2 regions of the Mesorhizobium sp. M8A.F.Ca.ET.165.01.1.1 genome follow, and region 2 is predicted to be linked to the other one. Evidence: riboswitches for the same ligand, from Rfam matches in the RefSeq annotation. Region 2 holds a riboswitch; the other holds the start of a gene.

Region 1 (6,947 bases), on a different contig from region 2:
TGGGGCCGGGCGATGCCGCCCGCTGGCTGGGTTCGGAGCCTAACCTAGGTCTTGCCGCATCGAGGTCAAAGGCCCTGGCCACCGTTTTCCGCAGAGCCAGCGCTTCACAAAGACGCTATCCCCCGTTTCACCTCCTCCAGCCAGTGGTCGCGGATGCCCAGTGCTTCCAGATGCTTCAGCGTACTCAGCACATAGTCCTCGTTGTTGCCCGATCGGCCGACCGCGCCACGCACCACGGCCGCTGCATCCGCCGCGTCCATCGCCCCGGCATATTGCTCATGCTTGCGGTCGACGATGTAGGCCACGGCCTCGACCGCGCCGCCGCCGTCGAGACGAACCTTGAGCGTCCGCTCGAGATAGACGCTGGTGACAAGCTCGCGCTCACGCAGATAGGCAATGACCTCGTCGCGCAGTTCGCCGGGCACGCGGAAGGCGAGGCCGACGCAGGACCCGCCATGGTCGAGGCCAAGCACCAGTCCCGGCCGCTGGCGCGTGCCGCGGTGCACGAAGGAATAGACGCAAAGCGAGCGGCGGTAGCCATGCAGGCGCGCACGCCGTGTCTCGACATGCGCGAAACCGGGCCGCCAGATCAGCGAACCGTAGCCGAACACCCAAAAATCGCCCATATCACCGCGCCTGATTGCAAAAGAATGGCAACACCGCACCGGAAACCGGTGTTTTTTCCGCCCGTGTCCGTCTACCTATCGTCTCTGTCCACTGGTGTTCCCGGAATCGAGCCAAAGCATGACGTCAAGTGACGAACGCCGACCGGGTAACCGTCGCCGCCTATGGTGGCTTGCCGCGTTCATCCTGGTGCTGTTCGCCATATACAGCGCCGGATGGTTCTATCTGGCCAACAGGGTCAGGTCGGAGGCCGACAAGGCGGTTGCCACGCTCAATAAGAGCGGCATCCAGGCTGGCTGCGCCAACCTCGAGGTCAGTGGCTATCCGCTGAGCTTTGCCGTCTCTTGCGACAATCTCGCCTACGAGGACGATGCCAAGAACATTGCCGCCTCGGCCGGCTCCTTCAATGCCACCGCCCAGATCGCCCAGCCCTTGTCGCCGGTTGCCAATCTGCGCGGTCCGCTCCGAACCTCCGTCCCGGGCATGATGCCGCTCTGGATCGACTGGGACAATCTGCAGGCCAACGTCAAACTGTGGTATCCGCTGCCGCGACGTATAGCGCTGCAGGCCGAGGGCCTGTCGGGCCAGACCGATCCGGCCGACGATACCGATCCAGTCGAGCTGTTCAGTGCCGGCAAGGCATCAGGCCAGTTGCAGCCGAATGGCGCGGATATCGACTATGTCGGCAGCTTTGGCGATCTTGAAATCGATCCCGACACGATCGGCGGGCGCGTGCTGCCGGCGCTCGATGCCAGCGGCGACGTGACACTGAAGAACGGCGTGGCGCTGGTCGGCACGCAGGTGAAAAGCCTGCGCGGCCAGAGGATCGAAATCCGTAATCTCGATCTGTCGTCGGGGACGGCGCGTGTCACCGTTTCCGGACCGCTGTCGGTCGATGCAGAAGGCCTGGTCGATGCCGATCTGATGATCAGGATCAAGGATCCGAAGGCCGTGGCATCTATCCTTGCCGGCGCCGTGCCCGAGCAGAAGAATGCGATCGAGCAAGGTTTTGGCGCCCTGGCTCTACTCGGCAGCGAGCCGTCGATGCCGCTGAAGGTGGTCAAGGGCAAGGCCTCGCTCGGCTTTATCCCGCTGGGCAAGATCAAGCCGGTGCAATAGCACCCATGGCAAGACCCGTGAGGCTCTTGAGTGTTGGAGCGCTGACGCTGGACACCATCCTGCGCGTCGAGTCGCTTCCGACGCATCAGGGAAAATTCATCGCCTCGGACGGCGTCCAGATCGCCTCGGGCATGGCCACGAGCGCGGCCTGCGCCGCACGTCGTCTCGGCGCCGAGATATCGCTATGGGCGAGTGCTGGCGACGATCCTGTCGGCGATCAGCTGATCGCTGGAATCGAGGCCGAGGGCGTCGATTGCAGCCATGTGCGCCGCGTCAGCGGCGCACGCTCGGCGCTGGCCTCGATCCTGGTCGATGCGCATGGCGAGCGTATCATCGTGCCGTTCTACGACACGCGTGCGCAGGCTGATCCCGAAGCCTTGCCGTTTCCCGACATCACGGCGTTCGATGCCGTGCTGGCCGACGTGCGCTGGCCGGGTGCAGCGGCACTTGCCCTGAACGCGGCGCGCGCCGCGGGCAGGCCGGCTATCCTCGATGCCGATACCGCGCCGCTGGCGGTGCTGGAGCAACTGTTGCCGCTGGCCTCGCACATCGTCGCCTCCGAACCGGCAGTGCGTATCATCTGCGGCCACGCGTTGGATCTGGAGACCGCTTGCGAGGATCTCGCCTCCAGCACCGACGCCTTCGTCGCGGTCACCGGCGGCGCGGCGGGTACCTGGTGGTTCGATCGAAGCGCCGGATCATCCCGCCATGTCGAGGCGCCGAGGATCAAGGCGGTCGACACGCTGGCCGCCGGCGATGTCTTTCATGGCGCCTTTGCCGTTGGGCTGGCGGAAGCCATGGCGATCGAGCACGCACTGCGCTTTGCGAGTGCCGCCGCCGCGCTCAAATGCCTGCGCTTCGGCGGCAGGCTGGGCGCGCCGGATCGGGCGGAAACGCTCGCCATGATGGCAGCGACCTGGCCTGAAACAGCTTAGCTCTTTGCCGGATGCTCGACCGCCTGGCGGCCAAAGTCCGGCGCGTCGATATCCTGGCCCGCCTCGATGATCGAGCGGCGCACGGCGCGGGTGCGGGTGAACAGGTCGAAGAGTTTGTCGCCATCGCCCCAGCGGATCGCGCGCTGCAGGAACGCCAGATCTTCCGAGAAGCGCGCCAGCATTTCCAGGATGGCATCCTTGTTGTGCAGGCACACGTCCCGCCACATGGTCGGATCGGAGGCGGCCAGACGCGTGAAATCGCGAAAGCCGGAGGCGGAATATTTGATCACTTCCGTCTTGGTCACCGATTCCAGGTCGTCGGCGGTGCCGACGATGTTGTAGGCGATGATGTGCGGCAGATGCGAGACGATGGCCAGCGTCATGTCGTGATGCTGCGGATCCATCGTGTCGATGTTGGCGCCGCAGCGGCGCCAGAATTCCGACAGCCGTTCCAGCGCCTCCGGATCGGTGCCCGGCACCGGCGTGAAGATGCACCAGCGATTGTCGAACAGGTCGGCAAATCCGGCATCCGGGCCGGATTTTTCGGTACCCGCCAGCGGATGGCCGGGAATGAAATGGACGCCCTCAGGCACATGCGGCTGCATCTGCGCGATGACTGAGGCCTTGGTTGAGCCGACATCGGTGAGGATCGCACCTTTTTTTAGCGCCGGCGCAATCTCCTGCGCCACCGCACCGGATGAGCCCACCGGCACCGAGACGATGACCAGATCGGCATCACGCACAGCTTCCCTGGAATCGGTGGTGTAGGAATCGCCTAGTCCCAGTTCCTCGGCTCGCTTGAGCGTTGCCACACTGCGCGTCGAGATCGCGACATGGCGAGCCAGGCCTTCGCGGCGAATGACGCGGGCCAGCGACGAGCCGATCAGGCCGATGCCGACCAGCGCGATTTTTTCGAACATCGGTGATGCCATGGTGTGTAACTTTTCAGGCGTTCTAGCTTTTCAGGAATGTCTTGAGCGCGGCGACAACGCCGCGATTGGCCTCTTCGGTACCGACGGTCATTCGCAGCGCGTTGGGAAAGCCGTAGCCTGAAACGCGCCGCAGAATATAGCCGCGCGCGCTCAGATAATCATCCGCCGCAGCCGCCGAATGCCTCTGGTCGTCGGGAAAATGAATGAGCAGGAAATTGCCGACGCTGGGCGTCACGCGCAGTCCGAGTCCAGTCATCTCCTCGCTCAGCCAGGCGAGCCAGGTCTCGTTATGCGCCACGCTGCGCTCGACATGGGCGCGGTCGCGGATCGCGGCGATGCCGGCCTCGATCGCGGTCGCATTGACGTTGAAGGGGCCGCGCACGCGGTTGATCGCATCGACAATGTGCATCGGACCATACATCCAGCCGATACGCGCTCCGCCGAGACCGATCTTGGAGAAGGTGCGGGTCATCACCACGTTCTCGGCGCTGCCGGCCAGCTCGATGCCGGCTTCGTAATCGTTGCGGCGGACATATTCGGCATAGGCCGCGTCCAGCACCAGCAGCACGTTTTTCGGCAGTCCGGCATGCAGGCGACGCACCTCCTGGAACGGCACATAGGTGCCGGTCGGATTGTTGGGATTGGCCAGGAACACGATTTTCGTGCGCGGCGTCACAGCCGCCAGCATCGCATCGATGTCGGCGCGCTCGTCGGTCTCCTTGACCACGACCGGGGTGGCGCCGGCCGACTGGATGTAGATCTTGTAGACCATGAAGGCGTGTTCGGTGAACATGGCCTCGTCGCCGGGCGCGAGATAGGTCTGTGCCAACAGGCCAAGGATCTCGTCGGAACCGTTGGAGCAGATGATGTTCTGCGCGTTGAGGCCATGCACCTCGGCGATCGCCTCGCGCAACCGCCTGGCGGTGCCGTCGGGATAGATGTCGAGTTTGCCGGCGACCTCACGCGCGGCCTCGATCGCCTTCGGCGACGGCCCAAGCGGGTTCTCGTTCGACGACAACTTGTAGACCTTGGCGACCCCGGCCGGCGCCGTGCTCTTGCCGGGCACATAGGCGTCTATGTCCATGATGCCCGCGCGGGGGGTTGGACGTGCCTGATCCGGTGTCTGGTTCATGTCTTGCAAAATCCGTCGAAAATGCCTCCATCCGGAAGCCGCTGCGGAAATACAAGCCATGGCCGGCAATGTCGAGAGGCGGCACTAGTGCCAGCCGCCGCCATTGACGGCGAGGCGGGCGGGTTCTAGAAGGGCGGTGACAGTTCCGTGGTGATTTGGCCGGTCGGCTTGCAGCCACGTTAAACAATTCGCTAAAGGGCCGTTTGCGTGACGTAACCGGCTTTGCGAAGGCAATGCCGGTTTTTTATTGTCCGCTACCGGCCCGGACGACCGCATCGGCGCCGCGAAAATCAGCGGAGATTTTCGCAAGAAACGATGCAGCAAGAGAGATTAGGAATGGCCGCTCTGCGCGCAGCAAGGACCAACAACGAGGTCGACAATCCGTCGAGCCTGGTGTTGCGTTTCGGACCCGACAAGCCGCTCAAGCTCGATGCCGGCACGGTGCTGTCGCCGTTCCAGATCGCCTATCAGACCTATGGCGTTCTGAACGATGCCCGTTCCAATGCCATCCTCGTCTGCCATGCACTGACCGGCGACCAGCATGTCGCCAACACCAATCCGGTGACCGGCAAGCCAGGCTGGTGGGAAGTGCTGATCGGCCCCGGCAAGATCATCGACACCAACCGTTTCTTCGTCATCTGTTCCAACGTCATCGGCGGCTGCCTTGGTTCCACCGGGCCGGCTTCGACCAACCCCGCCACGGGAAAGCCCTATGGGCTCGACCTTCCTGTCATCACCATCCGCGACATGGTGCGTGCGCAGCAGATGCTGGTCGACCATTTCGGCATCGAGAAGCTGTTCTGCGTGCTGGGCGGCTCGATGGGCGGCATGCAGGTGCTGCAATGGGCGTCGAGCTATCCCGAGCGGGTGTTCTCGGCACTGCCGATCGCCACCGGCGCGCGCCATTCGTCACAGAACATCGCCTTCCACGAGGTCGGGCGGCAGGCCGTGATGGCCGATCCGGACTGGCATGGCGGCAAATATTTCGAGCACGGCAAGCGCCCGGAAAAGGGGCTGGCGGTGGCGCGCATGGCCGCCCACATCACCTATCTGTCGGAAGCCGCCCTGCACCGCAAATTCGGCCGCAACCTGCAGGACCGCGAAGCGCTGACCTTCGGCTTCGATGCCGATTTCCAGATCGAGAGCTATCTGCGCCACCAGGGCATGACCTTCGTCGACCGCTTCGACGCCAACTCCTACCTCTACATGACACGGTCGATGGATTATTTCGACCTTGCCGCCGACCATGGCGGCCGGCTGGCGGACGCCTTTGCCGGCACCAAGACCCGCTTCTGCCTGGTGTCCTTCACGTCGGATTGGCTGTTCCCGACCGAAGAGAGCCGCTCGATCGTGCACGCGCTCAACGCCGCCGGTGCCTCGGTTTCCTTCGTCGAGATCGAGACCGACCGCGGCCACGACGCCTTCCTGCTCGACGAACCGGAACTGTTTGCCGCCATCAACGGCTTTATCGGTTCGGCCGCGCGCGCCAGGGGGCTCGGTGCATGACCCCGAAACGTTGCAGACTTTTCGGACCACGGTCATGCGTCAGACGGAAAGGCGAAGCCATGACCCAGAAAAATTGCGGACTTTTCGGACCATCGTCATGCGCCACTCAGGAGGCGAAGCCATGAGCGTCAATGGCAGCCAGCGTGTCGACCTTGAGGTCGTCGCCAACCTCATCCCGCCGCAATCGCGCGTGCTTGACGTAGGCTCCGGCGACGGCTCGCTGCTCGAATTGCTGCAGGAAACCAAGCAGGTCGACGGTCGCGGCCTTGAGCTTTCGCAGCGCGGCGTCAACGAATGCGTGGCGCGCGGCCTCTCGGTCATCCAGGGCGATGCCGACAAGGATCTCGAATTCTATCCCGACAAGGGTTTTGACTTCGTCGTCCTGTCGCAGACCCTGCAGGCCACCCGCAACCCGAAGCTGGTGCTCGACGAACTGCTCCGGATCGGCAATCGGGCGATCGTGTCCTTCCCCAATTTCGGCCATTGGCGGGTGCGCCTGTCGCTGTTCGTCAAGGGCCGCATGCCGGTGACCAAGGATCTGCCCTACTCCTGGTACGACACGCCCAACATCCACTTCTGCACCATCCGCGACTTCGTCAATCTGTGCGAGGAGCTTGGCGCGACGGTGGAAAAGGCGACCGCGCTCGACGCCAACGGCCAGAAGATCGGCCTGTCGATGCCCTGGTGGTTCTGGAATTT
Region 2 (6,947 bases):
GCAAATCAAGCGCGTTTGGACGCATGTGCCCACCAGGGCCGCATGGCCGCGCCCTGGAGCTTTGTCATGTTGGAAAGCCATCAAGTGACTGAACATCACCCCAAACTCGGCGAGTTCGGCTACGCCGGCGACGATCACGTCGTTCCCTTCGAAGTCGGTCCGCTCGACGTGCGTGGCCGCACGGTGCAGCTCGGGCCGATGCTCGACGCCATCCTTGGCCGCCACGACTATCCCGAGCCGGTCGCCCGCCTGCTGGCGGAAGCCTGTGTGCTGACGGTGCTGCTCGGCACCTCGCTCAAGTTCGAAGGCAAGTTCATCCTGCAGACCCGTACCGACGGGCCTGTCGACATGCTGGTCGCGGACTTTTCCACGCCCTCGGCGCTGCGCGCCTATGCGCGTTTCGACGCGGATCGGCTCGAAGCGCTGGTCGCGGCCGGCGAGACCTCGCAGCAAACGCTGCTTGGCAGCGGCGTGCTGGCGCTGACCATCGATCAGGGCGCCCATACGCAGCGCTATCAGGGCATCGTCCAGCTCGACGGCGAAACGCTGGAAGACGCGGCGCGTACCTATTTCCGCCAGTCGGAACAGATCCCGACGGATATCAGGCTCTCGGTCGCCAAGCTGCTGACGCCCGGTATCGGCGGTGCGCGCGAGCAGTGGCGCGCCGGCGGCATACTGGCGCAGTTCCTGCCGCAATCGCCCGAGCGCATGCGCGTCCCGGACCTGCCGGGTGGCGATGGCGATCCGCGCGAGGAAGTCCACGATCCGGCCGATAATTCCTGGCAGGAACTCCTCGCCTTGCTGGGCACCATCGAGCCGACCGAGCTGATCGACCCGACCATCGGCGCCGAGCGGCTGCTCTATCGCTTGTTCCACGAGCATGGCGTGCGCGTCTTCGGCGGCGTCCCCGTCACCGACCAGTGCTCGTGCTCCAGGGACAAGATCCGCGATATCCTCGAAGGCTTCTCCGCGCAGGAGATCAAGGACAGCACCGAGGATGGCGGCATCCACGTCGCCTGCGAGTTCTGCTCGACCCAGTACGACTTCGATCCGGCCGAGTTTGCGGCTCAGTAAAGCTAGTCCCTTCTCCCCGTCACTATACGGGGAGAAGGTGCCGGCAGGCGGATGAGGGGCAGCGCCAGCGTTAGTACAGGAGCTCCTTGGCTCTATCTGAAGAAAATTCTCGCAAGCTCGGCGCTGCCCTCATTGTCCTGCCGGACGGTCGTCACTCGAAAAGCCAAGCAATTCGTCCGCTTCGCGGACCATTCCTCAACTCCCCCGTATAGTGACGGGAGAAAAGACGCTAATTCACCGTGCGCCTTGTCCCCGGCAGATCGAGCGAGAAGGCGGGGATGGCGATGTCGAAGGTCTCGCCGCGCTTGTTGCGCATCGTGTAGCGTCCGACCATGATCCCGGACGGTGTCGAGAGCGGGCAGCCGGACGTGTATTGATAGCTGTCGCCGGGATTGAGTTCCGGCTGGTCGCCGACAACGCCCGGCCCGCGCACTTCCTCGACCCGGCCGGCGCCATCGGTGATGTGCCAATAGCGCGACAACAACTGCACGAACTCGTCCGACTGGTTGTCGATCGTTATCTGATAGCCCCAGACATAGCGGTTCTCCGAGGGATCCGAACGGTCCTCGAGATAGAACGGCCTGACCTGCACTTCGATGTTGCGCGTCACGGCGCGGTACATGAGCGGCTCCAAAACAACCCGATGACTTTCAGCGCTCCCGGTGAGCAGGTCAACGTGCGCGTCTTGTCGCGGCTGACCTTGAACCGCAGGTGCCGGCAAAGAATGTCATTTAAGTGACACACGACAATGGTGGTGTGCACGAACCGGGCGACTCGGCGCTCTGTCGAACTGTTGAAAACGGCCACGATGCCGGCCGCCTTTCCGGAGTGACCAGATCTCGATGGAACTCACCTTCATAGCCGCCTCGCTTTCGACCGCACTCATCCTTTCAAACGCCGCCAGCATTTCGCTCGCCGCTTCACAGCTGAAACGGCGCAACACGATCGCCCCGCCAGCCGGCAAGCCGCAACCGGTCTCGATCGTCGTCCCGTCGCGGGGCGTCGAGCCGTTCACGCATGAGACGCTGGAACGCGCCTTCGCCCTCGACTGGCCACGCTACGAACTGATCTTCTGCGTCGCCCATACCGACGATCCGGTGGTCAAACTGATAAACAGGGCGATTGCCCGGTTTCCCAAGGTACCGGCCCGGCTGCTGATCGGTGACGACCGCGTCAGCGCCAATCCAAAGCTCAACAATTGCGTCAAGGGTTGGGAAGCGGCACGCCACAACTGGGTCATCCTTGCCGATTCCAACGTCTTGATGCCGAGGGACTATGTCGAGCACATGATGGCGGCATGGCGGCCCGACACCGGCCTTGTCTGCTCGACGCCGATCGGCTCGCGGCCCGAGGGTTTCTGGGCCGATGTCGAATGCGCCTTCCTCAACACATTGCAGGCCCGCTGGCAGTATGCCGGCGAGGCGCTCGGCCTCGGCTTTGCCCAGGGCAAGAGCATGCTGTGGAACAAGCCGATGCTGGATGCCAATGGCGGCATTCGGGCGCTGGCCGCCGAGATCGCCGAGGACGCTGCCGCCACCAAGCTGGTGAACGGCCTCGGCTTGTGCGTCAATCTCGTTGCCGCGCCCTTCGAGCAGCCGCTCGGCCAGCGCACGCTTGGCGAGATCTGGTCGCGCCAGGCCCGCTGGGCGCGCCTGCGCCGCGTCACCTTCCCGCTGTTCTTCGCGCCCGAAATCCTGACCGGCGCGGCGGTGCCTCTCGCGCTTGCCCTGGTTGCTGCGGCGAGCGCCGGCGTCAGCCTTTGGGCAACCGCGATTGCCGTGTTGGCGGCCTTCTACCTTCCGGAGTGCGCACTGGCCTTGTCCAAGGGCTGGTACCTGTCGCCGCGCATGGTCGCGGCCATGATTGCGCGGGACGTGATGCTCCCAACCCTCTGGGCGCGCGGCTGGCTCGGCGGCGCCGTCGACTGGCGCGGCAACGCAATGACCATCCGCACCAAGGCGGCCGAACTGGAGGAGACGCCGTCGCGCGCCTGATCGCCGCGACCGACGCTCCCAAACAGCCTATTTGGCGGCCTTCAGCGCCTGCGCGATGTCTTCCAGCAGGTCGTCGGCGTCCTCCAGGCCGACCGACAGCCTGAGCGTCCCTGGCCCGATGCCGAGTTCGGCGCGGGCCTCGTCGCTCAGGTTCTTGTGCGTCGTCGTCGCCGGATGGGTGATCAGGCTCTTGGCATCGCCGAGATTGTTCGAGATCAGCACGATGTCGAGGGCGTTCTGCAGCGCGAAGGCCGCCGGCTTGCCGCCCTTGACGTCGAGGCAGATCAGCGTCGAGCCGCCCGACATCTGCTTCTTGACGATGGCGGCCTGCGGATGGTCGGCGCGGCCGGGATAGATGACGCGGGCGATCTGCGGCTGCTCGGCCAGGAAGTCGGCGATCCTGCCGGCGCTTTCCGTCTGCTGGCGCACGCGCAGCGGCAGCGTCTCGAGCCCCTTCAGCAAGGTCCAGGCATTGAACGGCGACAGGCTGGGGCCGGTGTGGCGGAAATAGTCGTGCAGGTTTTCGTCGATCCACTTCTTGTCCGACAGGATGACGCCGCCGAGGCAACGGCCCTGGCCGTCAATATGCTTGGTGGCCGAGTAGACGACGATGTGCGCACCAAGCTGCAACGGCTTCTGCTGCAGCGGCGTGGCGAAGACATTGTCGACGACAAGCCGCGCGCCGATCGAATTGGCAAGCGAGGCGACGGCTGATATGTCGACGACTTCCAGCGTCGGATTGGTCGGGCTTTCCAGGAAGAACAGCTTGGTGTTCGGCCTGACCGCCTTTTCCCAATTGGCGATATCGGTGCCGTCGACCAAGGTCGCCTCGATGCCATAGCGCGGCGCCAGCGTCTCGACCACCCAGCGACAGGAGCCGAACAGCGCGCGCGCCGCAATGATATGATCGCCGGCCTTGACGCTGCACAGAAGGGCCGCGGTCACCGCCGCCATGCCCGACGCCGTGGCGCGCGCGTCCTCGGCGCCTTCGAGAGCGCACATGCGCTTTTCGAACATGTCGACGGTCGGGTTGGCGTAACGCGAATAGATGAAGCCAGGCTCTTCGCCCTTGAAGCGGGCTTCCGCCGCCTGGGCGGTTTTATAGACATAGCCCTGGGTCAGGTACATCGCCTCGGCGGTTTCGCCGAATTGGGAACGCAGGGTGCCGCCATGCACGAGTGCCGTCTGAGGTTTCCAGTTGCGCTTCTTGGTGCTCATCGCTTTGTTCCAGACACAAAAAAACCGGCCGCGAAAGTCGCAACCGGTCCATACGGCCTTGCGGCCCGACGGTCCTTTAGCGACTTGTTTAACGTGGCTGCAAGCCGACCGGCCAAATCACCACGGGATAACGACCCTTTAGACCCGCGCCACGCTTGCGTCAATTGCCGGCTTCATTAAGAGGTTTGTACCAAGGCAGGTTCCGCAAAAGTGCCCAGTGGTTTTGCGGCAAGAACCTGCACCAAAAGAGACCAGTCTTGGGCGGAGCCAGACTTTGCGGCAGACAGGCATTCTTCCTGATCAGGACATTTCGGCGCTGTTCCAGTCCGGGGCGCTGAAGTCGCCGCGCGCGCTCGATGCCGACCAGATCCAGCCGGCGAGCCTTGATCTCAGATTGGGCGAAAGGGCCTGGCGGGTGCGCGCCTCGTTCCTGCCCGGTCCCAATCACAAGGTCTCGGAAAAGCTCGACCGGCTGCAACTCCACGAGATTAATCTGACCGAAGGCGCGGTTCTCGAAACCGGCTGCGTCTATATCGTGCCGCTGCTCGAAAGTCTGGCCCTGCCGGCTGGCATTTCGGCTTCGGCCAATCCGAAGAGCTCGACCGGGCGGCTCGACATCTTCACCCGCGTCATGACCGATCGCGGCCACGAGTTCGACAAGATCGCCGCCGGCTATCACGGCCCGCTCTATCTCGAGGTCAGTCCGCGCACTTTTCCGGTCGTCGTGCGCACCGGTTCGCGCCTGTCGCAGATCCGCTTCCGTACAGGCAACGCACTGCTATCGGAAGCCGAACTGCATGAATTGCACAACGCCGAAATGCTGGTCGCCACCGATCCGCCGAACATTTCCGGCGGCGGCATCGCGCTGTCGATCGATCTCAATGGCGACAAGGATGGGCTGGTCGGCTATCGCGGCAAGCACCACACCGGCCTCGTCGATGTCGACAAGCGTGCCGCACAGGACGTCGTCGATTTCTGGGAGCCGATCCACAAGAGCGGCGCCGGCGAACTGGTGCTCGATCCCGACGAGTTCTACATCCTCGTCAGCCAGGAGGCGGTGCATGTGCCGCCGCTCTACGCCGCCGAGATGACACCCTTCGATCCGCTGGTCGGCGAGTTCCGTGTCCACTATGCCGGCTTTTTCGATCCGGGGTTCGGCCATTCGGCGTCCGGCGGCACCGGCAGCCGGGCGGTGCTCGAAGTGCGCAGCCACGAAGTCCCGTTCATCCTCGACCATGGCCAGATCGTCGGCCGGCTGGTCTACGAGCACATGCTGAAGCGGCCGCGGGCGCTTTACGGCACCGAACTGGGCTCGAACTACCAGGCGCAAGGCCTCAAGCTCTCAAAGCATTTCCGCGCGGTGCGCTAAGGTCGAAGCTGCCGATCTCCCCACGAGAGGGGGATGACGCCCCCGTGGCTTTTACAGCGCCTTCACCGCCACCTTCACCGGCTTTTCGATTTCCAGCGGGTTGCGCAGCGGCAGGCCGAAATCCCCTGCCTCGATCTCGAACACGTCGCCTGCTTCCGTGTTGATGCCGTCGGCGAAGGATAGCGTCGCGGTGCCGAACATATGCACATGCACGTCGCCCGGCTGGCGGAAGGCCGAATATTTGAAGTGGTGGTGTTCGAGATTGGCGATGGTGTGCGACATGTTCGTTTCGCCCGACAGGAACGGCTTCTCCCACAATGTCTTGCCGTCTCGCAGGATGCGCGACGTGCCGCGGATGTCCGAAGGCAGGTCTCCGATCAGGATTTCCGGCCCGAACGAGGCATTGCGCAGCTTGGAGTGGGCGAGGAAGAGATAGTTCACGCGCTCGGTCACATGGTCCGAGAATTCGTTCGACAGCGTGAAGCCGACGCGGAACGGCGCGCCATCGTCGCCGATGACATAGATCCCGGCGACCTCGGGTTCTTCGCCGGCATCCTTGGCAAAGGCCGGCGACATCAGCGCCGCGCCAGGCGCGACCGCCATGGTGCCGTTGCCCTTGTAGAACCATTCCGGCTGTACGCCGACCTGGCCTTTGGCGGGTTTGCCGCCTTCCAGCCCCATGCGGAACATCTTCATCGAATCGGTGAGCTGCTCCTCGCCGTCGGTGCTGAGCTTCTTGTGCATGGAATCGCGCGTCGCGGCCGACCCGAGATGCGTCAGTCCCGTGCCGGTCAGGTGCAGATGCGCCGGGTCGGGGTGATTGATCGGCGACAGGAGCCGTCCTCTCTTGTAGGCGGCGTCGAGATCGACCGTCTCGCCAAGTCCCTTGCGTTCGATCAGAGCGGCCAGGCCGACACCGGTGCGGGCGGCCTCCATCGCCAGCGAATAGACGCTGCGCGCGCCGTTGATGATCCGGGTCTTCCCGCCGCTGCGGGCAACGACACGGATCGTCTCGGCGTCGTCGAGAATCTGCGAGATCAGCATGATCAGTCCTCTCTCATTTTTCCGTGTCCGGCTGCCATCGGCAAAATCCTGACCGGCGCGGCGCGGAAACGCGCCACGGTTGAAACGCTTCGTCCGGATTGCGTTCGCGAGCCTGGTCCTTCCCCGGACTTCTTGGTGCCGACGGGCTGCCGGCAGCTTCGCGATCTAGAACCCGTATGCCTCCTAGTCCTCGCCTCCAGCCCTTAAGCCTTGTTCTTGTTGTAGACGTCGAAGATGACGGCTCCGAG

Evidence for each region. Region 2 has a riboswitch for S-adenosylmethionine ahead of EN808_RS22030 (O-succinylhomoserine sulfhydrylase). Riboswitches for the same ligand answer to the same signal wherever they lie in the genome.
Region 1: it holds a riboswitch for S-adenosylmethionine, as region 2 does, so the genes downstream of both, EN808_RS00315 (homoserine O-acetyltransferase) here and EN808_RS22030 (O-succinylhomoserine sulfhydrylase) in region 2, are expected to answer to the same signal.

What each region holds. Positions count from the first base shown of each region.
Region 1 is NZ_SRTH01000001.1:61,522-68,468, reverse strand. Features, by position in the region: gene EN808_RS00340 (gamma-glutamylcyclotransferase) at 105-626, opposite strand; gene EN808_RS00335 (DUF2125 domain-containing protein) at 745-1,743, shown strand; gene EN808_RS00330 (sugar kinase) at 1,749-2,678, shown strand; gene EN808_RS00325 (prephenate/arogenate dehydrogenase family protein) at 2,675-3,610, opposite strand; gene hisC (histidinol-phosphate transaminase) at 3,633-4,742, opposite strand; SAM riboswitch at 4,880-4,957, shown strand; gene EN808_RS00315 (homoserine O-acetyltransferase) at 5,079-6,248, shown strand; gene metW (methionine biosynthesis protein MetW) at 6,370-6,947, shown strand, end outside.
Region 2 is NZ_SRTH01000008.1:215,913-222,859, forward strand. Features, by position in the region: gene EN808_RS22015 (Hsp33 family molecular chaperone) at 43-1,074, shown strand; gene apaG (Co2+/Mg2+ efflux protein ApaG) at 1,304-1,696, opposite strand; gene EN808_RS22025 (ceramide glucosyltransferase) at 1,917-3,068, shown strand; gene EN808_RS22030 (O-succinylhomoserine sulfhydrylase) at 3,096-4,286, opposite strand; SAM riboswitch at 4,343-4,420, opposite strand; gene EN808_RS22035 (2'-deoxycytidine 5'-triphosphate deaminase) at 4,561-5,655, shown strand; gene araD1 (AraD1 family protein) at 5,707-6,699, opposite strand; gene mmsB (multiple monosaccharide ABC transporter permease) at 6,903-6,947, opposite strand, start outside.